3 regions of the Halomonas sp. YLGW01 genome follow, and region 1 is predicted to be linked to each of the others. Evidence: predicted binding sites of a transcription regulator. Region 1 holds the regulator's gene; each other region holds the start of a gene.
What was found. The regulator sigma-54, encoded in region 1, starts transcription at its own class of promoters, with help from an activator protein. The targets are predictions, from matches to a motif close to TGGCACNNNNNTTGCTNT.
Positions count from the first base shown of each region.

Region 2: IEJ03_RS00425 (P-II family nitrogen regulator) is a predicted target of sigma-54. The motif match lies at 2,698-2,715, and genes of this name have one in related genera.
Region 3: glnL (nitrogen regulation protein NR(II)) is a predicted target of sigma-54. The motif match lies at 3,165-3,182, and genes of this name have one in related genera.

Region 1 is NZ_CP062005.1:1,056,603-1,064,409, reverse strand. Features, by position in the region: gene lptC (LPS export ABC transporter periplasmic protein LptC) at 1-79, shown strand, start outside; gene lptA (lipopolysaccharide transport periplasmic protein LptA) at 76-603, shown strand; gene lptB (LPS export ABC transporter ATP-binding protein) at 612-1,337, shown strand; gene IEJ03_RS04935 (RNA polymerase factor sigma-54) at 1,545-2,957, shown strand; gene raiA (ribosome-associated translation inhibitor RaiA) at 3,115-3,423, shown strand; partial or broken gene ptsN (PTS IIA-like nitrogen regulatory protein PtsN) at 3,428-3,909, shown strand; gene rapZ (RNase adapter RapZ) at 3,981-4,901, shown strand; gene IEJ03_RS04915 (HPr family phosphocarrier protein) at 4,888-5,157, shown strand; gene pmbA (metalloprotease PmbA) at 5,337-6,677, opposite strand; gene yjgA (ribosome biogenesis factor YjgA) at 6,745-7,248, shown strand; gene tldD (metalloprotease TldD) at 7,306-7,807, opposite strand, start outside.
Region 2 is NZ_CP062005.1:89,591-97,397, reverse strand. Features, by position in the region: gene IEJ03_RS00440 (hypothetical protein) at 627-947, opposite strand; partial or broken gene IEJ03_RS00435 (magnesium chelatase domain-containing protein) at 1,246-1,893, opposite strand; partial or broken gene IEJ03_RS15850 (accessory factor UbiK family protein) at 2,197-2,436, opposite strand; gene IEJ03_RS00425 (P-II family nitrogen regulator) at 2,780-3,118, shown strand; gene IEJ03_RS00420 (ammonium transporter) at 3,220-4,470, shown strand; gene glnK (P-II family nitrogen regulator) at 4,636-4,974, shown strand; gene IEJ03_RS00410 (ferredoxin--NADP reductase) at 5,168-5,944, opposite strand; gene IEJ03_RS00405 (LysR family transcriptional regulator) at 6,115-7,041, shown strand; gene IEJ03_RS00400 (methyl-accepting chemotaxis protein) at 7,066-7,807, opposite strand, start outside.
Region 3 is NZ_CP062005.1:3,241,274-3,249,080, forward strand. Features, by position in the region: gene IEJ03_RS14820 (CoA-acylating methylmalonate-semialdehyde dehydrogenase) at 1-373, shown strand, start outside; gene glnG (nitrogen regulation protein NR(I)) at 605-2,014, opposite strand; gene glnL (nitrogen regulation protein NR(II)) at 2,067-3,131, opposite strand; gene IEJ03_RS14835 (DUF4124 domain-containing protein) at 3,466-3,984, opposite strand; gene glnA (glutamate--ammonia ligase) at 4,179-5,585, opposite strand; gene IEJ03_RS14845 (hypothetical protein) at 6,214-6,753, shown strand; gene typA (translational GTPase TypA) at 7,076-7,807, shown strand, end outside.

The DNA of each region.
Region 1 (7,807 bases):
TGTCTGGTTCGACGACGACCGGCTGCAGCTGACCGGCAACGTACGCGGTTTTCACCCCCCCGAGGAGCAAGCCCCATGACGCGACGCGACCTTACCCGCCGGGCTCTTGGCCTGCTGCTGCCCGCCCTGCTGAGCCTGATCACGCTGCCGGCCATGGCCCTCGACGGCGATGCCAGCGCCCCCATCGAGATCGTCGCCGATCGCCTCGAGCTCGACGACCAGGCCGGCACCGCCGTCTACAGCGGCGACGTCGACATGCGCCAGGGCAGCATGCAGCTGACCGGCCAGCGCGTCACCATCTCCCGCACCGATCAGGGCGAGGTCTCCCGCGTACGCGCCACCGGCGAGCGAGCCTACATCGAACAGCAGCCGAGCCCCGAGGCGCCCCTCGTCAAGGGCTGGGGACGCACCATCGTCTACCATACCCTCGAGCGGCGGGTGGAGCTGATCGACCAGGCGGAACTTCACCGTGGCCGGGACAGATTCAGCGGCGCCAGGGTCGACTACTACCTGGATCGCCGCCTGGTCGAAGCCGACAGCGGCGTCGACAACGATGGCGAGACACGCCAGCGCGTGCGCATGACCCTGACTCCCCAGCAATAAGGCTCCCCATGAAGACCCTCAGCGTTCAGCATCTGGCCAAGAGCTACAAGCGACGTCGCGTGGTCAAGGACATTAGCCTGTCCATCGACCAGGGCCAGATCGTCGGCCTGCTGGGCCCCAACGGTGCCGGCAAGACCACCTCCTTCTACATGATCGTCGGCCTGGTACGCGCCGATGCCGGCACGGTCCATATCGACGACCGGGACCTGTCCCGGGCCGCCATGCACGAGCGCGCCCTGGCCGGCATCGGCTATCTGCCCCAGGAAGCCTCGATCTTTCGCAAACTGTCGGTCACCGACAACATCATGGCCATCCTGGAGACCCGCCGGGACCTGGACCGCGACGGCCGCCGAGCACGCCTGGAGGAGCTCCTGAACGAGTTCCACATCACCCATATTCGCGACAATACCGGCATGAGCTTGTCGGGCGGCGAGCGGCGTCGGGTCGAAATCGCCAGAGCCCTGGCCACCGAACCGGCCTTCATCCTGCTGGACGAACCCTTCGCCGGCGTCGACCCGATCTCGGTCTCCGACATCAAGTCGATCATCCGCGCCCTGCGCGACCGGGGCATCGGCGTGCTAATCACCGACCACAACGTGCGCGAGACCCTGGACATCTGTGACAGCGCCTATATCGTCGGCGACGGCGAGATCATCGCCGCAGGCAATGCCGAGGCCATCCTCGCCAATCAGAAGGTCCGAGACGTCTATCTCGGCGAGGATTTCCGGCTCTAGCCTCGACCCGGCGACTCGGGAGGCCTTGGTCGCCTCCCTACCCCGCTCCCTCGCTCCCAACCCCGCAGCGAGCAGGCGCTACCCCCTGAGCGGCACGAAAGTTGCGCATGGCACGCTTATTGCTAATAAATCATCACCAACGGCTTGCACGGCCTCCGGTCAACGGCTAAGTTAGTCATTCCATTTCTGCCTGACACGCGCCTTGCCATGGTCATGAAACCCTCGTTGCAACTCCGCGTCGGCACCCAGCTGACCATGACGCCCCAGCTTCAGCAGGCCATCGCGCTGTTGCAGCTCTCGACCCTGGACCTGCGCCAGGAGATCCAGCAGGCACTGGAAACCAATCCGATGCTGGAACTCGACGAGGCTTACGGCGAGCAGGACGTCGCCGAACCCCGCGAGGACGACTGGTCCACCGAGATCCCCAGCGAGCTGTCGACAGACAGCGACTGGTCCGACACCTACCAGGACATGGCGGCGCCGAGCGGCAGCGCGGAAGGCCCCGACCTCGACCGCAACGCCATCGGCGTAAGCCTGCACGATCACCTCGCCTGGCAACTGGCCATGGCCGATGTCAGCGATACCGAGCGCCAGATTGCCGAGAGCCTGATCGACGCGGTCACTCCCAGCGGCTATCTCGAGGGAGGCCTCGACGACCTGACTCAGGGCCTGCGTGCCCAGGGCCTCGACGGCCTCAAGACCGGCGACGTCGAGCGGGTGCTGCTGCGCGTGCAGCAGTTCGAACCGACCGGCGTCTTTGCGCGCGATCTGCGTGAATGCCTGCTGCTGCAGCTGGGCGCCCTGCCGCCGGACCTACCCCTGCTGCCCCAGGCCAAGCGCCTGGTGCGCCAGTTTCTGGAGGCCCTCGCCGGCGATGATCGCAAGCTGCTCAAGCGCCGGCTGCGGCTGGACGACGCCCAGCTCGACCAGGTGATTGCGCTCATTCGGACGCTGGACCCTCGCCCGGGCCAGGCCTTCGACAGCACGGGCAGTGACTACGTGATTCCCGACCTGATCGCCCGCCACACCCAGGAAGGCTGGCGCATCGAGCTCAATTCGGAGGCGCTGCCGCGGATGCGCATCCAGCCGGATTATGCCGCCCTGATCCGCCGGGCCGACAAGAGCGACGACAACACCTTCATGAAGCAGCACCTGCAGGAGGCACGCTGGCTGATCAAGAGCCTGTCGAGCCGCAATGACACCCTGCTGCGGGTGGGGCGCGAGATCATGGCCCGCCAGATCGACTTCCTCGAGCGGGGCGAGGAGGCCATGAAACCGCTGATCCTCGCCGACATCGCCACCAAGGTCGAGATGCACGAGTCGACCATCTCGCGGGTCACTACCCAGAAGTTCATTCATACGCCACGGGGCGTCTTCGAGCTGAAATACTTCTTCTCGAGCCAGGTCGGCGGTGACAGTGGCGACGCCCACTCCAGCACCGCCATTCGGGCTCGCCTGAAGAAGCTGATCGGCAGCGAGCCGCCGCGCAAGCCTCTCTCCGACAGCAAACTGGTCGACCTACTGGCCGAAAGCGGTATCCAGGTCGCCAGACGAACCGTGGCCAAGTATCGCGAAGCGATGGGCATCCCGCCGTCCAGCGAGCGCAAGCGACTCTCCTGATGTCGTGTGAAATGCCTGTTTTCAAGGCATAACCCATTGACTAAGCGTGGAAAAATCACCGAAAGTAGCTGCGTTGGAAAAGCGCCAAGCGAAGGGGTATGCAGGGCGCTAAAAAGGGTTACAATCGATTGGCCAACCGCAGGATAAGGAGCGTGCCATGCAAGTCAACATCACCGGCCATCACGTCGAACTGACCGACGCATTGCGTGACTATGTGAACGAGAAGCTCGCCCGCCTGGAGCGTCATTACGACAACATCACCACGGTTCAGGCCACCCTTTCCGTCGAGAAAGAGCGCCAGCAGGCCTCCTGCACCCTGCATGCCGCCGGTGCCGAACTGCATGCCGAAGCGGAAGACGTCGACATGTACGCCGCGATCGACGCCCTCGCCGACAAGCTCGACCGTCAGCTTGTCAAACACAAGGAAAAAGCCCAGGCGCGCGCCCAAGGCGCAGGCGCTCGCTGACATCATGACGTTGGAATCCATCCTGCCCCCGAGCGCGCCCTGTTCGGTGTGCCCGGGGGAAGCAAGAAGCGGGTGCTGGAGTTCTTCAGCACCTTCATCGCCCAGAACACGCCCAGCCTCGATAGCCAGGAGGTCTTCAGTCGCCTGATCGGCCGCGAGCGGCTAGGCAGCACCGGCATCGGTCACGGCGTCGCCATCCCGCATGCGCGCAACCCGCACTGCAAGTCTCCCCTGGCCGGCTTCCTCAAGCTCAGCGAGCCCGTCGACTTCGATGCCATCGACGGCGAGCCCGTCGATCTGGTCTTCGTGTTGCTGGTCCCGGAAGAAGCCGATGACGCCCACCTCGCCCTGCTCGGCCAGGTCGCGGCGGTCATGAACGACCCCGAGACACGCCAGCGGCTGCGCAACAGCGAGACGCAGCGCCAGCTCTATGACATCCTGCTGGAGGCGATTCGCCGCCACGCCAGTGATGGCCGCTCCGCCTGACCCCCAATCGGCGCCACGCCATCACCGCAACGATGCCCCTCGCCCACTGACCCGGTAAGCAGGAGACCCTCATGCAGCTCGTGATCATCAGCGGCCGCTCCGGCTCCGGCAAGTCGATCGCCCTCCAGGCGCTGGAAGACCTGGGCTACTACGCGATCGACAACCTGCCCGCCATGCTGCTGGATTCCCTGGTCGACGAGCTGCAACGCGACGCCAGTCGGCGCGCCTCCAGCGCCGTGAGCATCGATGCCCGCAACCTGCCCCATGCCCTGGAGCGCTTCCCGACGCTGCTCTCCGACCTACAGGCGCGCGGCATCCAGTGTCAGGTGGTCTACCTGACCGCCGACTCGAAGATCCTGCTCGAGCGCTACTCGGCCACTCGCCGTCGCCACCCGCTGACGCGGGACAGCCAGATGACCCTCGCCGAGGCCATCGACAGCGAGGAAGCCGCCCTCGCCGAGATCCTGGATCTCGCCGACCTGGTCATCGACACCTCCCGTCTGTCGGTCCACGACCTGCGCGGCCGCATCGCCGAGCAGGTGGCCCAGCATCGCGATCGGCAGATGACCCTGACCTTCGAGTCCTTCGGCTTCAAGGGCGGCGTACCGCTGGATGCCGACACCGTCTTCGATGCCCGCTGCCTCCCCAACCCTTACTGGGATCCTCGGCTGCGTCAATCCACCGGCCGCGACCGGGAAATTATCGAGTTTCTCGAAAGCTACGAGGACGTCGAACGCCTGGCCGGTGACATCATCGACTGGCTGACCCGCTGGCTGCCGGCCTACCAGGCCAGCCACCGCAGTTACATGACGGTGGCCATCGGCTGCACCGGCGGCCAGCATCGCTCGGTCTACCTGGCCGAGCGACTGGCCAACCACTTCGCCGAACACCACCCCGGCGTGCGTCTCCGCCACCGGGAGCTCGGCATCCATACCGCCGTGCCCCAGGCTCAAATGGACAGCAGGGACGCTGATGGCCATGCCAAGACGTGAACTCACCCTCATCAATAAGCGGGGCCTGCATGCCCGCGCCGCCACCAAGCTGGTGCAATGCTGTCAGGCCTACCAGGCCCGCGTCATCGTCAGCCACCAGGGCCGAGAGGCCGACGCCGCCAACGTCATGGCGCTGCTGATGCTCGCCGCCCCCTACGGCAGCGAGCTGGAGATACGGGCCGAGGGCGACGAGGCCGAGGCCGCGCTGGCCGCCCTGGTGGCCCTGATCGAGGCGCGCTTCGACGAGGATGGCTGAGCGTTCGCCCGCCTCCATGGCGCTGGCGCCCTCCTGATCATCTCGCAGCAAAAGAGCCACCCCTCGGGGTGGCTCTTTTATGGGTGGAGCGCAAGGGTGGTGACTTCGCCGCCTGCCGCCCGATGCCGGCCGCCATGCGATGCCGAGCGCCATGCAGGAGGCGACCCGGCGCCGAGTGGTCAGCCGCCGGCGATGGTCATCTCGTCGATCAACCAGCTGCCGCTGTGCACGCTGCCCCGGGTATCGATATCGTCGCCGACACCGACCAGCCCCGCAAACATCTTCGGCAGGCTGCCGGCGATGGTGAACTCCTCGACCGGGTACTGGATGCGACCGTTCTCGACCCAGAAGCCGGCCGCTCCGCGGGAGTAGTCACCGGTCACCCCGTTGACGCCTTGCCCCATCAGCTCGGTGACCAGCACCCCTCGATCCATCTTCGCAAGCAGCGCCTCACGGCTCTCGAGGGGCGCCTCCAAGCGCAGGTTGCGTGCCCCGCCGGCATTGCCGGTGGTGGTCATGCCCAGCCGCCGGGCGCTGTAGGCCGAGAGCAGATAACTGGCGAGCTGGCCCTGGTCGATGAAGACGTTATCGCGGGTATAGACGCCATCGTTGTCGAAGGGGCTGCTGGCCATGGCGCCACGCTCACGGGGCCGCTCGAAGAGGCTGAACCAGTCGGGAAAGAGGCGATCCCCCAAGCGGTCACAGAGGAAGGAGGCCTCGCGATACAGGGCACCGCCGGCCAGGGCGCCCATCAGGTGGCCCACGAGCCCCGCCGCCAGGCTCGGGTCGAACATCACCGGGAAGCGGCCGGTGACCGGGCGCTGGGCGCCCAAGCGCCGCAGGGTGCGCTCGGCGGCAGAGGCTCCGATCGCCTCGGCGCTGGCGAGCTTGCGAGGGTCCCGCTCGCTGGTGTAGTCATAATCGCGCTGCATGCCGTTGTCGTCCTCGGCGATCAGCATGCAGGACAGCGAATGACGGCTGCCCCGCTGGCTGCCGAGGAAGCCGTGGCTGTTGGCATAGACGCGCACGCCTTCGCCACTGGAGAGATCCGCCCCCTCGGACTTGCTGATCCCTTCCACCGCGCGGCCGGCCGCTTCGCAGGCCAGTGCACGCTCGATGGCCTCGTCGGTGGTCAGCGGCCAGGGGTGGTGGACGTCGAGATCCGGCAGCTCGCGCGCCATCAGCTCGGCCGGCGCCAGCCCGGCAAAGGGGTCCTCGCCGGTGTGACGCGCGATGGCCATGGCTTGATCCACGGCGGCCCGAATGGAGGCTTCGCCGGCATCCGACGACGAGGCCGTGCCCTTGCGCTTGCCCACATAGACGGTCACCGCGATACCCTGATCCCGGGACAGCTCGACGGTCTCCACTTCCCCGAGGCGCACACTGACGCCGATGCCCTGATCGACGCTGGCCCCCACCTCGCAGGCATCGGCCCCCAGGGCGCGCGCCTGGTCGAGGGCGGCCTCGGCCCGGGACTCCAGCAATGCCTGCTGGGCGGCGGCATCGAAAGCCTGAGTCATCTTGGTCTCCTTGTCGCGAGGCTGGCTGGTATACTGCGCCAACCTCCCAATGCTTTTTGGTAATGGCATGTCAATTGAATCGCCCGCCGACCACGACGGTCGGCAAAGCAAGACCCAGCGCAAGCAGGAAATGCAGGCCCTGCAGGCGCTGGGCGAGAAGATCATCGCCCTCTCCGACGCCTGGCGCGCACGGCTACCGCTCTCCGACGAGCTGCTGGCCGCCGTCGAGGAAACCGCGCGCATTCGCTCCCATGAGGGGCGTCGCCGGCACATGCAGTATGTCGGCAAGCTGATGCGCGGCGAGGACGTCGCCGGCATCCAGGCGGTGTTCGACGAGTTCGAGCAGGAAAAACTGCGCCGCGACCACGCCTTCCACCGCCTCGAGGGGCTTCGTGACCGGCTGATCGAGGACGACGCGGCCCTCGAGCCCTTCATCGTCGACTACCCCGACGTCGACCGACAGGCGCTGCGCCAACTGATCCGCAACGCCCGCCGGGAGCGCGCTCAGGAGAAGCCCCCGGCCAGCGCCCGCAAGCTGTTCAAGCTGATCCGGGACACGGCGGGGCTGTAACGCCTGCTCCGATCCGGCGCAGGCCGGGGCCGCTTGCGCCCCGGCTCGCGCCACCGATCACGAGTCGGTGCCGCCCACGGTCAGCTCGTCGAGCTTCAGGGTCGGCTGGCCGACCCCCACTGGCACGCCCTGACCTTCCTTGCCGCAGACCCCGACCCCGGTGTCGAGTTCGAGGTCATGACCGATCATCGAGACGCGCCCCATGGCCTCCGGGCCGTTGCCGATCAGGGTCGCGCCCTTGACCGGCGCGGTAATCCTGCCGTCCTCGATCAGGTAGGCTTCGCTTGCCGAGAACACGAACTTGCCCGAGGTGATGTCCACCTGGCCGCCGCCGAAGCTGACCGCGTAGATGCCCCGCTTGACGCTCTTGAGGATATCGGCGGGATCGTCCTGCCCGGCCAGCATGTAGGTATTGGTCATGCGCGGCATCGGCATATGGGCATAGGATTCGCGACGCGCGTTGCCGGTGGGCGCCATGCCCATCAGCCGCGCATTCAGCTTGTCCTGCATGTAGCCGGTGAGCACGCCATCCTCGATCAACGGCGTGTACTGCCCCGGG
Region 2 (7,807 bases), 970 kb from region 1:
TCGACACCCTAGACCATTTCTTAACTTTGGTTCTTCCAAAGCAGCAGAACCAAGGACGTATAGAGCGTTACAGACCATCCCTTTTCTAAGAAAAGGAGGGAGGGAGGGAGGGAGGGAGGGTACTAGGATGAACGGTGCATTAGGAATTTATACTTGTATATATAGCGCCACCCCATGACGTTACGCTGCGCGTGCTTCCAGCTAATCCTGTTACGTCCTAGGAATCCTAGGACTCCCCGTGCTGACTACCGGAGGTAGGAAGTAGGGCTGGCATCGCTCCAATGATCTAGGGGCAGCCCCTGAGTCACCATCGCTTCTATAGTGTGGGATAAGTCTTCGATGCGGGGATCGAGCGAACCTTATTCTTGGACTGGAGCCCATGCACCCGCCTTCCAGCCTGCACCGCACCCGCTAGCCCGCATCGACCAGAAATCTTGTGCAAGCTCCCTGAGGGCTTGCATAGCCATAGGCGCATTAGGGAGCGCAGCTCAGGAAGGCAGACAGGTCGACCTGAGGGGCAATAGAGATATTCCTTGCCCTCGGTTTCCCTCCTCACTGGGCTGCTTGGCTGCATGACAGGCTCAATGAACTGATCTCGTTAAAGCTTGTGGCCTAACATGGCCAAGTCACTCTGGGAAATGGCGTTGACGCGCAGCTTGAAGCATCGCTTTCCGCCCCCCATAGTTCCTAACTTGGTAATTAAGGACTTCAAAGCAAAAGCTGGAATCTTGCTGACTATTATTCATGTTCTGATACGTTCTGGCTGCCATACGATATGCAATATCAGGCACTGCAGCATCTGGCCCATGAGTTTCTATTATCCCTTCCCTCCCATCCATGTAATAATGATATAGAGCAGCTTTCATAAACCCTTTGCCAGAACCAAATGCTTTTAACAAAAGAAGAAAAACAACCAGCGCAGCAACAAAACCCCCTATATAGAGCACTACCCTTCTCCTTTACAGTTCCTTGTTAAGTTAACCAGCAGCATAGATTAGATTTGCCTAAGCCACCACCCGATACTCGGGCAATGGTCGTCGTTAGCATTCACACTCCCTTGACCGATGCAGGGGAAATGCCGGGTACGTAGCTGTAGCTCGATCTCGGATAATAGTCGTCTGCTAGGAGAGGGCAGCCTAGCCAATCGGTTTACCCGTTACCAAAACCTCTACGGAGAGGGTGAGCCCCTAGTCCTAGCCGAAGCTATTAACTTTGAGATATTGTGGGTCTCTAAAGACACAACTTTAACAGGTTGTGCCCGCCGGCGGCGGCCACCTCCAGCGCCCGGCGAGCCTGGTGCTGGCCGCGCACCTCGGCGAGATCGGCACCGATCACCGCCGGTGGCAGGGGAGCGGCCAGGCGATGGGGCGTCAGTGGCGCCTGCTTGACCAGATGCGCCACCACCTCGAGCAGATGATCGGCGGGCAGGACCTCGAGCCCGCCGGCGAGCGCCGCCTCGTCCGCGTTGGCCCGCGGCACGATCAGCTTGCGACCCCGAGCACGGGTGGCGAGCGCCACCGGCAGCACGCCGGGTACCAGACGCAGGCGACCATCGAGCGCCAGCTCGCCGAGGCACTCGAGATCGGTCAAGGACTCGGCGGGCAGCTGGCCGGAAGCCACCAGGATGCCCAGCGCGATCGGCAGATCGAAGCGCCCGCCTTCCTTGGGCAGATCAGCGGGCGCCAGATTGAGGGTGATGCGGCGGGTGTTGGGGAATTCGAGCTGGGAATTGATCAGGGCGCTGCGCACCCGTTCGCGGCTTTCCTTGACCGCGGTCTCCGGCAGGCCCACCAGGGTCAGGCCCGGCAGGCCATTGGCCAGGTGGACCTCGACCAGCACTTCCGGGGCCTCGAGGCCGAGGCTCGCCCGGCTCGAGATGATCGCCAGTGTCATACGCGTTCCTTGCGTAGCTCAGTGTCGTCTCCTAGACACTAGCCTAGGACACGCCGGCCTGTCGCCGACGCGCCCGGAAAGACGCCAACGCTAGGACCGGCCCGAGGTCGGCTTGTCGTCACCCGCCTTGCGGTCCTCGCCGCTTGCCTTACCACTTACCTTGCCGCTTTCCTCACCCTCTGCCTCAGGCCCGGCGTTGGCGGCAGCGGTGCCGGTGTCTGGCTGCTCTGTCCGCGCTGTCGACGCCTCGGCCGGGGCCGGCTCGGCCGCCAGAGAAGACTCGCTGGTGGTCGAGGCGCCCTGATCGAGGGCAGCCTCCAGCGCCGCGACCTGCTTCTCCAGTCCCTCGACCCGTGAGCGGGTACGCTGCAGCACATCCATCAGGATGTCGAAGTCCTCGCGGGTCACCAGCTCCATGCGCTCGAAGGCGCCCCGTACCACCTGCTGCACGCCGCGCTGCAGCTCCTCCGGCGCATGGGAGGCGCCCTGCAGACGCTCGCCGAGCTGCTGGGCCAGACGGCTGATTCGATCGTTCGTCACCATGGGTCGCACTCCTGTCGGTCAATATCGATGGCTGGATACAGGATACGCAAGGCCGCGCGATCACGCATGCCATGCGGGCCCTCACGACCGGTCCAACCCCGCCTCCTTCCCGCGCCGCCCCGGTCGCGCACCCTCCCGGCGCACCGCCGCGATGCATTGGCACCATATTAGTGCGCCCCCGGATGCCAGACTGCGCCACCTCGACGCCGCCACCGCTCGCCGCTCTCTCAATTGACTGATTTATTGATTTTTTTTCTATCTTGGCACGCTACCCGCTAACCCTGAGATACGCACCACCCAAGCCAGCACGCCACCGACAACCCCTTTCAGTGGGAGACACGGAATGAAACTCATCACTGCCATCATCAAGCCCTTCAAGCTCGACGATGTCCGCGAGGCCCTCGCCGACAATGGCGTTCAGGGCATCACCGTGACCGAGGTCAAGGGCTTCGGCCGCCAGAAGGGGCACACCGAGCTCTACCGCGGCGCCGAGTACGTGGTCGACTTCCTGCCCAAGGTGAAGGTCGAGATCGCCGTCGACGACTCACGGCTCGAAAGCGTTCTCGAGGCCATTCGCAACGCTGCCAACAGCGGCAAGATCGGCGACGGCAAGCTGTTCGTCACCCCGCTGGAGGACGTGATCCGCATCCGCACCGGCGAACGTGGCGCCGACGCGGTCTGAGGTGACCCGACGCAGGGCCCTGGCAACAACTTAACCCCATAACGCGAGTACCACCGTCAGCGTCACAACGACAAAGGCAACGCTGGCCCAGGAGAGTACCCATGATCGAACTTTCAGAGCTGACTTACGCGCTCGATACCTTCTACTTCCTCATCTGCGGCGTGCTGGTGATGTGGATGGCCGCCGGCTTCGCGATGCTCGAGGCGGGCCTTGTCCGTTCCAAGAACACCGCCGAGATCCTGACCAAGAACATCGCCCTGTTCGCGATCGCCTGCACCATGTACCTGCTGATCGGCTACTACATCATGTATTCCAGCAGTGCCGGCGGCTTCCTGCCGAACCTGGGCTTCCTGATCGGCAGCGAGAACACCCTGGACGCCATCACCGGCGGCGGTGACGACGCGCCCTATTACTCCATGCGCTCCGACTTCTTCTTCCAGGTGGTGTTCGTGGCGACCGCCATGTCCATCGTCTCCGGCGCCGTGGCCGAACGCATGAAGCTGTGGGCCTTCCTCGCCTTCGCGGTGGTCATGACCGGCTTCATCTATCCGGTATCCGGCTTCTGGACCTGGGGCGGCGGTTGGCTGTCCGAGGTCGGCTACTCCGACTACGCCGGTTCCGGCATCGTGCACATGGCCGGTGCGGCCGCGGCACTCGCTGGCGTGCTGGTGCTGGGTCCGCGCAAGGGCAAGTACGGCAAGGACGGCTCCATCTACGCCATCCCGGGCGCCAACCTGCCGCTGGCCACCATCGGTACCTTCATCCTGTGGATGGGCTGGTTCGGCTTCAACGGCGGCTCCGAGCTGAAGATGTCCGATGCCTCTTCCGCCAACAATGTGGCTCAGGTATTCGTCAACACCAATGCCGCGGCGGCCGGCGGCGTGATCGCCGCCCTGATCCTGGCCAAGCTGTGGTTCCGCAAGGCCGACCTGACCATGTGCCTGAACGGCGCCCTGGCCGGCCTCGTCGCCATCACCGCCGACCCGCTGTCGCCCTCCGCACTGGGTGCCGCCTTCATCGGTGCCATCGGTGGCCTGATCGTGGTGCTGTCCATCGTCAGCCTCGACAAGCTCAAGCTCGATGACCCGGTCGGCGCCATCTCGGTGCACGGTGTGGTCGGCATCTGGGGCGTCCTGGCCGTGCCGCTGTCCAACGACGGGGCCTCCTTCGGCGCCCAGATCATCGGCATCATCGGCATCTTCGCCTGGGTCTTCCTGGCCAGCCTGGTGGTGTGGCTGATCCTCAAGGCCATCATGGGCGTACGAGTCAGCGAAGAAGAAGAATACGAAGGCGTCGACCTGGCCGAGTGCGGCCTGGAAGCCTACCCCGAGTTCTACGTCGCCAAGAAGTGAGGCGACACACCGAGTGAGCTGGCGTGCTCCCCTGGCCCCCTAACGGGGGCCTTTTTTATTCCCGCCCGGTGCGGTGTATGCTTGAGGGCATGCTCGCGGGATCTGTCGCGTCGCCTGCCCCCGGCGGCCACCGCGCCCCTACCACCGAATGCAAGGAGAATGACCATGAAGCTGGTGACCGCCATCATCAAGCCGTTCAAGCTCGACGACGTCCGGGAAGCGCTTTCCGAGATTGGCGTGCAGGGCATCACCGTCACCGAGGTCAAGGGCTTCGGCCGTCAGAAGGGCCACACCGAGCTGTACCGCGGCGCCGAGTATGTGGTCGACTTCCTGCCCAAGGTGAAGCTCGAGGTAGCGGTGGACGATGCCATGGCCGAACAGGTGATCGACTCCATCACCCAGGTGGCCAACACCGGCAAGATCGGCGATGGCAAGATCTTCGTCTCGCCGCTGGAGCAGGTGATTCGTATCCGCACCGGCGAGAAGGACAAGGACGCCGTCTAAGCTCGAAGCTCGAAGCTCGAAGCTCGAAGCTCGAAGCTCGAAGCTCGAAGCTCGAAGCTCGAAGCTCGAAGCTCGAAGCTCGAAGCTCGATCAGCCTGACGCTGCCCTTACCCATGAAAAACCCCGTGGCCAAGGCCACGGGGTTTTCTTTCGCCTTCCCGCCGCTGAGCGGCGCTCTTCAAGCGTCTCAGGCTTACTTCTCGACGAAGGCTCGCTCGATCACGTAGTCGCCGGGCTCGCCCAGGCGCGGCGAGATCTTGAAGCCCAGGTCGTCGAGCAGGGCGCTGGATTCGTCCAGCATCGCCGGGCTGCCGCAGATCATGGCGCGGTCCTGCTTCGGGTCCAGCGGCGGCAGGCCGGTGTCCTCGGCGAGCTTACCGCTGCGGATATGATCGGTCAGGCGACCCTGGGTGTGGAAGGCCTCGCGGGTCACCGTCGGGTAGTAGACCAGCTTCTCGGCGATCTCCTCGCCCAGGTATTCGTGCGCCGGCAGGTCCTTGGTGATGAAGTCGGCATAGGCAAGTTCGCTGACGGTGCGCACGCCGTGGATAAGCACGATCTTCTCGAAGCGCTCGTAGACCTCCGGGTCCTGGATCAGGCTCATGAAGGGCGCGAGGCCGGTGCCGGTGGACAGCAGGTAGAGGTTGCGGCCCGGCAGCAGGTCATCGGTGACCAGGGTGCCGGTGGGCTTGCGGCTGACCATGATCTGATCGCCGACCTCGAGGTGCTGCAGGCGCGAGGTCAGGGGACCGTCGGGCACCTTGATGCTGAAGAACTCGAGGTGATCCTCGTAGTTCGGGCTGGCGATGGAGTAGGCGCGCATCAGCGGCTTGCCCTCGACCTCGAGGCCGATCATCACGAACTGACCGTTCTTGAAGCGCAGGCTGCGTTCGCGGGTGGTCTTGAAACTGAACAGGGTGTCGTTCCAGTGATGGACGCTCAGGACTTCTTCCAGGGCAAACTTGCTCATGACCGGCTCCTTAGATTCCCGAGACGCGAATCGTCTTATATTCCAAAGACGAATAACGTCGCCGAAGATTTTGATGATTGAATTCTAAGAGCCGACAACCTATCTGTTAAATGGTTTGTATGGATAACACTTATCTATAATGTAGATATACCCCGCTACCGAGAGTGACCATGCGCTATACCCTGCGCCAGCTCGAAGTCTTCGTCGCCGTCGCCCAGCACGAGAGCGTCTCCCGGGCCGCCCGGGAGCTTTCACTGTCACAGTCGGCGGCCAGCACCGCGCTTGCCGAGCTGGAGCGCCAGTTCGACTGCCAGCTGCTCGACCGAGTCGGCAAGCGCCTCAAGCTCAACGCCCTGGGCTTCCAGCTACTGCCCAAGGCGGTAGCGCTACTCGACCGAGGCGAGGAGATCGAGGAATTGCTGCGCGGCCAGCACGGCATCGGCTCGCTGGACGTCGGCGCCACCCTGACCATCGGCAACTACCTGGCCACCCTGCTGGTCAGCGACTTCCTCAAGGCGCACCCGGACAGCCGGGTGCGTCTGCAGGTGGGCAACACCCAGAGCATCATCGAACGGGTGGCGCAACATGAGCTGGACCTGGGACTGATCGAGGGCGACTGCCAGCACGAGGCGCTGGTGATGCAGCCCTGGGTGGAGGATGAGCTGGTGGTGTTCTGTGCGCCTCATCACCCCCTGGCGGGAAGCGGCGCGCTGGACATGGATCGCCTGCTGCGCGAGGACTGGATCATGCGCGAGCAGGGGTCGGGGACCCGCTTGACCCTGGAGCACGCCGCCCGCCATCGCCGTGGCCGCTTCAACATCCTGCTGGAGCTGGAGCACACCGAGGGCATCAAGCGAGCGGTGGAGTCCGGGCTCGGCATCGGCTGCGTGTCGCGCCTGGCGTTGCGCGATGCCTTCCGCCGGGGCAGCCTGGTGGCGCTTCCCACCCCGGAGCTCGACCTGCGCCGCCAGTTCTCCTTCATCTGGCATCGCCACAAGTACCTGACCACCGGCATGCGCGAATACCTCAAGCTGTGCCGGCAGATGACCGCCGGCATCCAGCGCAGCGACCAGATTCCCCTGCCCGTCACCCCATGAGCGGCGCCTCGCCGGGGGCCGCGATCAGCGCTGTCCGGGTGAGGCCAGGGCCGGCCGCTCGGTTTTCTCGCGCAGGGTGAAGCCGGCCACCGCCTCGGCCAGACGATCCGCCTGATCCTTCAGCTGCTCGGCGGCGGTGGTGGATTCCTCGACCAGAGCGGCGTTCTGCTGGGTCATGCGGTCGAGTTCCGAGACCGCGACGTTGACCTGGCCGATACCGTCGCTCTGCTCGCCGGTGGCGGCGGTGATCTCGCCCAGCACGTCGGTCACTCGCGTCACGCTTTGAACGATCTCCTCCATGGTCTCGCCGGCGGCGCGCACCTGGGCGGCGCCTTCCTCGGTGCGCGCACTCGAGGTATCGATCAGGCCCTTGATCTGCTTGGCGGCGGAGGCCGAGCGACTCGCCAGCTGGCGCACCTCGCCGGCCACCACCGCGAAGCCGCGGCCCTGCTCACCGGCCCGGGCCGCCTCCACCGAGGCGTTCAGCGCCAGGAGGTTGGTCTGGAAGGCGATGCCGTCCATCACCGTAACGATCTCGCTGATCTGGGCCGCGGAGTCGCGGATGCCCTGCATGGTATCGACCACCTGGCCGACCGCCTCGCCGCCGCGACGGGCGACCTGGGAGGCGGACTCGCTAAGGCCGTTGGCCTGGCGAGACGACTCGGCGGTGTGCTCGACGGTGCTGGTGATCTCTTCCATCGAGGCCGAGGTCTGCTGCAGGCTCGAGGCGGCGTTCTCGGTGCGCCGGGACAGATCCTGGCCGCCG
Region 3 (7,807 bases), 1.3 Mb from region 1:
TCCCGAGATGACCTGCTACCTCGAAGAGATCTTCGGGCCGGTGCTGCTGGTGGTGCGGGTCGACTCCATGGACGCCGCCATGCGCCTGATCGACGATCACGAGTACGGCAATGGCACCTGCCTCTATACCCGTGACGGCGAGGCGGCCCGCTACTTCAGCGACCGCATCCAGGTCGGCATGGTGGGCATCAACGTACCGCTGCCGGTGCCGGTGTCCTACCACAGCTTCGGCGGCTGGAAGCGTTCACTGTTCGGCGACCTCGCCGCCTACGGTCCGGACGCCGTGCGCTTCTACACCAAGCGCAAGACCGTCACCCAGCGCTGGCCATCGGCCGGCATCCGCGAGGGTGCCCAGTTCTCCTTTCCGTCATGAATCCAGAACCGTAAGTCGTGAGCCGTGAGCCGCGACCGGCCATGAGCCCTTAACGACAACGCCGACCCCGGGTAACCGGGGTCGGCGTTGTGGCATCGGGCCGGCGACAGCCCTCCGTCGCCCGGCCGCACCGACAGCGACGTCCTCAATCGTCGGTCAATGCCGGCAGTAGGGCCTTCAGCTTGCCGGGGGGTATGACAAGCAGGTGTTGCGCCTCCAGCCGAGCCCTTCTCAGTCGTCGGCCAGCGCCGGCAGCAGCACCTTCAATTTTCGGGTCAGAGTGTTGCGACCCCAACCCAGCAATTCCGCGGCCTCACCCTTGCGCCCGCCGGTGTGCTTGAGCGCCGTCTCGATGAGGATGCGCTCGAAGTCCGGCACGGCCTCCTCGAGCAGATGCGTCTGGCCGCCGGCCAGCGCCCGGTCGGCCCAGTCGCGGAAGGCGCTGCGCCAATCGCCGGCGGCCGTCTCGGTGCCCTCGGTGGAGCGCAGCTCCGGCGGCAGGTCGTCGATCAGCACCTCGCGCCCGGAGGCCATCACGGTCAGCCAGCGGCAGGTGTTCTCGAGCTGGCGCACGTTGCCGGGCCAGGGCAGACGGGTGAGGTGCGCCTCGGCCTCCGGGGTCAGCACCTTGGTCTCGGTGGCCAGCTCCTTGGCCGCCTCGGCCAGGAAGTGCTGGGTGAGGCGCGGGATGTCCTCCCGGCGCTCGGCCAGGGTCGGCAGGTGCACGCGGATCACGTTGAGGCGATGGAACAGGTCCTCGCGGAAGCGACCGTCGCTGACCAGGGTCTCGAGGTTCTGGTGGGTGGCGGCGATGATGCGCACGTCGGCCTTGACCGATACATGGCCCCCGACCCGATAGAACTCGCCGTCGGCCAGCACCCGCAAGAGGCGGGTCTGGGTATCCGGCGGCATGTCGCCGATCTCGTCGAGGAACAGGGTGCCCCCGTCGGCCTGCTCGAAGCGTCCGCGACGCTGGGCGGCGGCGCCGGTGAAGGCGCCCTTCTCGTGGCCGAACAGCTCGGACTCCATCAGGTCCTTGGGTATCGCGGCCATGTTCAGGGCGATGAAGGGCTGTCCGGCCCGGGGGCTGTGCTGATGAAGGGCCTGGGCGACCCGCTCCTTGCCGGTACCGGATTCGCCGTTGATCAGCACGGTGATATGCGAGTGGGAGAGCCGGCCGATGGCGCGAAACACCTCCTGCATGGCCGGCGCCTCGCCGATGATCTCGGCGCTCAGCCCGACCGGTGCCTCGGCCGGGCGCTGACGCTCCCGGGCATGGGCCACGGCGCGACGCACCAGGGCCAGGGCCTCGTCGACGTCGAAGGGCTTCGGCAGGTATTCGAAGGCGCCGCCCTGGTAGGAGGCCACGGCGCTGTCGAGATCCGAATGAGCGGTCATCACGATCACCGGCATGTTCGGATGGCGCTCGCGGACCCTGGCCATCAGCTCGAGGCCATCGAGCCCCGGCATGCGGATGTCGGTGACCAGCACGTCGGGGGGCGAGGCCTCCAGACTGGCCAGCGCCGCATCGGCGCGTTCGAAGCTTTCGACCGCCAGGTCCGGCTGCGCCAGGGAGCGCTCCAGTACCCAACGGATGGCACGGTCGTCGTCGACGATAACGATACGCGCGGGGTCGGTCATGATGCCTCCAGCAGGGTCGGGGCGTGAGCAGTGATAAGAACGGTAGAAACCCTCATGGCCGGTCCTCCGAACGGGAAGACGAGGCATCCAGCGGCACCAGCAACCGGAATTCGGTGGCGCCCGGCTCGCTGTCGCACTCGATCAGCCCCTGATGCTTGTGCAGGATGGACTGGGCGATGGACAGCCCCAGGCCACTGCCCTCGGCGCGGCCGGAGACCATCGGGAAGAACAGGGTCTCGCGCAGCGACTCGGGGACTCCCGGGCCGTTGTCGATGATCGCCACCTCGCAGACCAGCCGATGGCGCTCGGAGCCGAGGGTGAACTGGCGCCGGGCGCGGGTGCGCAGGGTCAGGCGCGGGGCCTCGGTGCCGGCCTCGCCCATGGCCTCGACGGCGTTGCGGGCGATGTTGAGCACCGCCTGGATCATCCGCGCCTCGTCCCCCACAAGCTCCGGCAGGCTGGGGTCGTAGTCGCGCACCAGCTGCACGTCCGGGTGTTCGGCGACGATCAGGGAGCGCACCCGCTCGAGCACCTTGTGAATGTTGAACAGCGCATCATGAACCGGCTGGTTGGGACCGAGCATGCGATCGACCAGATCGCGCAGGCGGTCCGCCTCCTCGACGATGATGCGGGTGAACTCCGCAAGCGACGGGTCCGGCAGATCGCGCTCCAGCAGCTGGGCGGCCCCTCGGATGCCCCCCAGGGGATTCTTGATCTCGTGCGCCAGTCCGCGGGTCAGGGTCTTGATGGTCTGCTGGCGGGCAATCAGCGCCTCCTCCCGGGAGATGCGCATCAGGCGGTCGCGGGGCTCGATCTCGAGCAGCAGCTCCTGCTGCGACAGCGGCGTGACCGTGAAGTCGGCGGTGACCACCTCACCGCTGCCGGTGGTCAGCACCGCCTCCCGCTGGGTGAAGGGATGCAGCTCATCGCGGGCCTTGCACAGCACCTCGGCGATGGCGCCGTCGATGCCCTCCAGCGGTTCGAGACAGGTGCCGTGAACCCGCTTGAGGCTGACGGCCAGCAGCGCCTCGGCGGCGGGATTCATCCAGCGCACCCGAAGACCACCATCCAGCAGCAGGACGGCGGCACTCAGGTGCTCCAGCAGACGTTGATACATGGTGCCCTTCACTCGGTCAGCATTTCCTATTGCTCTGCAAGAAGCGCGCCAGCCTTGCCGAGGCGGTCACGCCGGCCCTGGCAGACCATGGCGACCGCACATGTGCACCATATTAGTGCAGAACGAGTCCTGGTGTCGCCTCACTGCACGCCTCACGACGCCGCGAGGGTCGGCGCCTGTCATCGAACCGGCGGCATCGAATCGGCGCGAGCACGAGCCCCGGGGTCTCAGCCATCCGTCTCGTGAACGAGGACCATCACGATCACCCAGCGCCACGCCCATCGGGCAGGAGGCACCGGGTGACCGGGGGGAGCTGACTGGAGTCCGAGGGGCGTTACTGGGGATTGCGAGGCAGGTTGACGCTGGCGCGCTGCACGAAGAGGGTGACCGGCTCACTACGATGGCGCACGCGGCCATCGGCATCCAGCAGCTCTGCGACCAACTGGTGCTCGCCTCGGTCCAGATTGGTGAGCATGAAGGCGTCGGAGTGCAGGGCCGACTGACTGAGCCGACCATCGAGGAGCAGGCGCACCCGATGATCCTCCCGCAGGGCCGGCTCGATGGCGACCTCGACCTGGACATTGCCGGCATAGCCCGTCGGCAGGGTCTGCTCGTCGCCGGGAGACGCAATGCGGAAGGTGGAATAGGGCAGGAAGGGTGGCGACGGCGTAGCCGCCTTGGCGGTGTCGCGACCGGTGAACGTTGAGGAGGCGCGCGGCGCAGGCACCACGGTCAGCGGCGCCAGCTCGACCGCCTCCCCCTGCTGCGGGCGGTCGGAGTAGCTGACGTTGCCCTGCTCATCGACGTGGCGATACACCGTGGCGGCCTGCACCGACGGCATTAACACGGCCATCAACAGGACTCCCGCCGTCCTTCTAGCTCCTCGCATCGCTTGCTCTCCCTGGCTGCTGGCTATGCCGCCCACCGGCGGTGTCCGCTGCTGACTACCTCGAGTGTAACCAAAAAGGGGACCGCGTGAGCGGTCCCCTTGAGCCGATTGGCCAACGCTTGCCGACAGGGCCGGCAGGCGTCGATCAGCAGCTGTCGTTAGCAGCTGTAGTACATGTCGAACTCGATCGGATGCGTGGTCATGCGCAGACGCTCGACGTCCTCTTCCTTGAGTTCGATGTAGGCATCGATCATGTCATCGGTGAAGACGCCACCCTCGGTCAGGAAGCCGCGATCGGCGTCCAGCGCCGCCAGCGCCTGGTCCAGGCTCTCGGCGACGGTCGGGATGGCCTTGCCCTCTTCCGGCGGCAGGTCATAGAGGTTCTTGTCCATGGCATCGCCCGGATGGATCTTGTTCTTGATGCCATCGATACCGGCCATCAGCATCGCCGCGAAGCACAGGTACGGGTTGGCGGTCGGGTCCGGGAAGCGGGCCTCGACACGCTTGCCCTTCGGGCTGGCGGTGTAGGGGATACGGATGGAGGCGGAGCGGTTGCGAGCCGAATAGGCCAGCATCACCGGCGCCTCGAAGCCCGGCACCAGACGCTTGTAGGAGTTGGTGGAGGCGTTGGTGAAGGCGTTCAGCGCACGGGCGTGCTTGATGATGCCGCCGATGTAGTAGAGCGCCATTTCGGACAGGCCCGCGTACTCGTCGCCGGCGAACTGGTTGACGCCGTCCTTCCAGAAGGACTGGTGGACGTGCATGCCGGAGCCGTTGTCACCGACCAGCGGCTTGGGCATGAAGGTGGCCGTCTTGCCATAGGCGTGCGCCACGTTGTGGATCACGTACTTCATGGACTGCACTTCGTCGGCCTTCTTGACCAGGGTGTTGAACTTGACCCCGATCTCGTTCTGGCCGGCGTTGGAGACCTCGTGGTGATGCACCTCGACGCTCTGGCCGATGGCTTCCAGGGTGTTGCACATGGCGCCGCGCATGTCGTGGAAGCTGTCCACCGGCGGAACCGGGAAGTAGCCGCCCTTGACCCGCGGACGGTGGCCCAGGTTGCCGCCTTCGACGGCACTGTCGGTGGCCCAGGCACCTTCCTCGGAAGTGATCTTGTACATCGCGCCCTGGATGTCGGACTTCCAGTGCACCTCGTCGAAGATGAAGAACTCAGGCTCCGGGCCGAAGAAGGCGGTGTCGCCAAGGCCAGTGGACTGCAGGTAGGCCTCGGCGCGCTTGGCGATGGAGCGCGGATCACGCTCGTAGCCCTGCATGGTGGCCGGCTCGATGATGTCGCAGCGCAGTACCAGGGTAGCGTCTTCGGTGAACGGGTCCAGGTAGGCGCTGCCGTCTTCCGGACGCAGGATCATGTCGGACTCGTTGATGCCCTTCCAGCCAGAGATGGAGGAACCGTCGAACATCTGACCGTTGTCGAAGAACTCCTCATCCACGGAGCTGGCCGGAATGGTGACATGCTGCTCCTTGCCGATGGTATCGGTGAAGCGCAGGTCAACCCACTTGATGTCGTGTTCTTCGATCAGTGCGAGGGTCTTATCAGACATGGTGTCCTCCAGAGGATGAGCGATGGCTCTTGTGATTGGCGTGTGTGTCCGGCGAGGTCCTTCGAGCTGCGTTTCGCCTCGGCGGCGAAATGAAACGCCTCGTTTGTACCATGCCAGAGGCGAGAGGCCCATGGCCGCCGATACAGGACATGAATCGCGTCATGTCACTGCGTCATGTCACTTGGGGAGAATAATGCAGGGGACGTGCCAAAATGGCGCACCACGCCACAGAAAAATCAACAACCAATTGATAAAAAAGAGTTTTTCAAGTGCATCGCAAAGAGGCAGCGGTTAAAGCCCGGCGATTTCGGCGCCTGGCAGGGATCGTTCACTCCGGCTTGTGCACCAAAATAGAACAGAGCAAACCATTAATGCACCATGATAGATCGCCGCCGGCACCGCCCCCTGTGTTTAGCCTGCCCACCAGTTTGGATGAGTCCTCGCCGGGCCCTGCGGGCCGCCATATCAGGAAAAGAGGTTATTGATACCCAGGGAAACCAAAAGCTACACTTTATTACACAACAATGGCCCCGGCATGATCTGACTGCCTGGAGGTGGCGGCACTCCTCTCTGCACTGCGCCCTCCCCGAGGTCGGCCGCCCTCGTTCACTCAGGAGCGTCGCTGCAGATGAATGCCTACAGCATCATTGTCGATTCCACGCTCCTGGGCGCCCACCTGCCACGCTGCCTGGCGACCCTCAGCGAGGCAGCGAGACGACACCCGTCGCGGGTCGACATCCTGGTCATCGGCCCCACCGATGAGGCTCGCCTGACGGCTCTCAGCCGGCGCTTCGGGGGACGCTTCACGGCCTGCGACCAGGACACCATCGGCGCTCGCGGCAACGCCGCCGCCCGTACCAACTCGGCCACCATCCTGGTCTTTCTCTCGCCCCACGGGCGACTACGCAGCGACTGGCTCGACCGGGTCAACCAGCTGCTCGATCACCAGGCGTGGGACGCAGTGATCTTCCAGCCGCATAGCCCTGCCCTGCTGACGAACCTGCGGCGGCTGTGGCATGTCTCCCGACCACCCGGTACCCTGTGCGTCGCCCGCCAGTGGTTCGAGCGCATCGGGGGCTTCGACCCCGCCCTCGACAGCACCGCCCACGAAGACCTGGTGGAGCGTCTGCGTGCCTGTCACGCGCGCATCGTGGAAGTACCGCTATAATCCCGCGGACACCCTCAAACCAGCAGCAACGACAAGCAACGAGAGAGTATCCCCGGATCCCCCTCGCGCCCTGCCAGACTCACCGCCAGGCCCCTCACACTGGGGCGACGACAGCATCTGCACAGCATCTGCGTCGTGCGGCCAGCGCCGAACGGGCCCGCCATGCCGGATGTCATGTGCATGTCGGGCCGGCAGGCCCGGGCATCCAGGGCTGGAGATCAAGGACTTGGGGCTATCGGCCGCGTGAATTCGCGCATAGCGCTGGTAGCCGCACCGGCCCGGATACTATAATGTCGCCCAATTTTCGCAGCAGGATCCCTTCGTGATCGAGAATCTTCGCAACATCGCCATCATCGCCCACGTTGACCACGGCAAGACGACCCTGGTCGACAAGCTCCTCAGCCAGTCAGGCACCCTCGACCGCAAGGCCGAAGGTCAGGAGCGGATCATGGACTCCAACGACCAGGAAAAGGAACGCGGTATCACCATCCTGGCCAAGAACACCGCGATCCGCTGGCACGATGCCAAGGACGAGAAGGACTACCACATCAACATCGTGGACACGCCGGGACACGCCGACTTCGGCGGCGAGGTCGAGCGCGTGATGTCGATGGTCGATTCCGTGCTGCTGATGGTCGATGCCGTCGATGGCCCGATGCCCCAGACCCGCTTCGTGACCCAGAAGGCCTTCGATCAGGGCCTCAAGCCGATCGTCGTGGTCAACAAGATCGACCGCCCGGGCGCGCGCCCGGACTGGGTCATCGACCAGATCTTCGATCTGTTCGACAACCTCGGCGCCAGCGACGAGCAGCTCGACTTCCCGATCATCTACTGCTCGGCCCTCAACGGCATCGCCGGTGAAGAGCCGGAAGAGCTCGCCGACGACATGACGCCGATGTTCCGCGCCATCGTCGATATCGTCGAGCCGCCCAAGGTCGAGCTCGACGGTCCGCTGCAGATGCAGGTCTCGGCGCTGGACTACAACAGCTACGTCGGCGTCATCGGCCTTGGCCGCATCAAGCGCGGTGCCATCAGCCCGGGCCAGCAGGTCAGC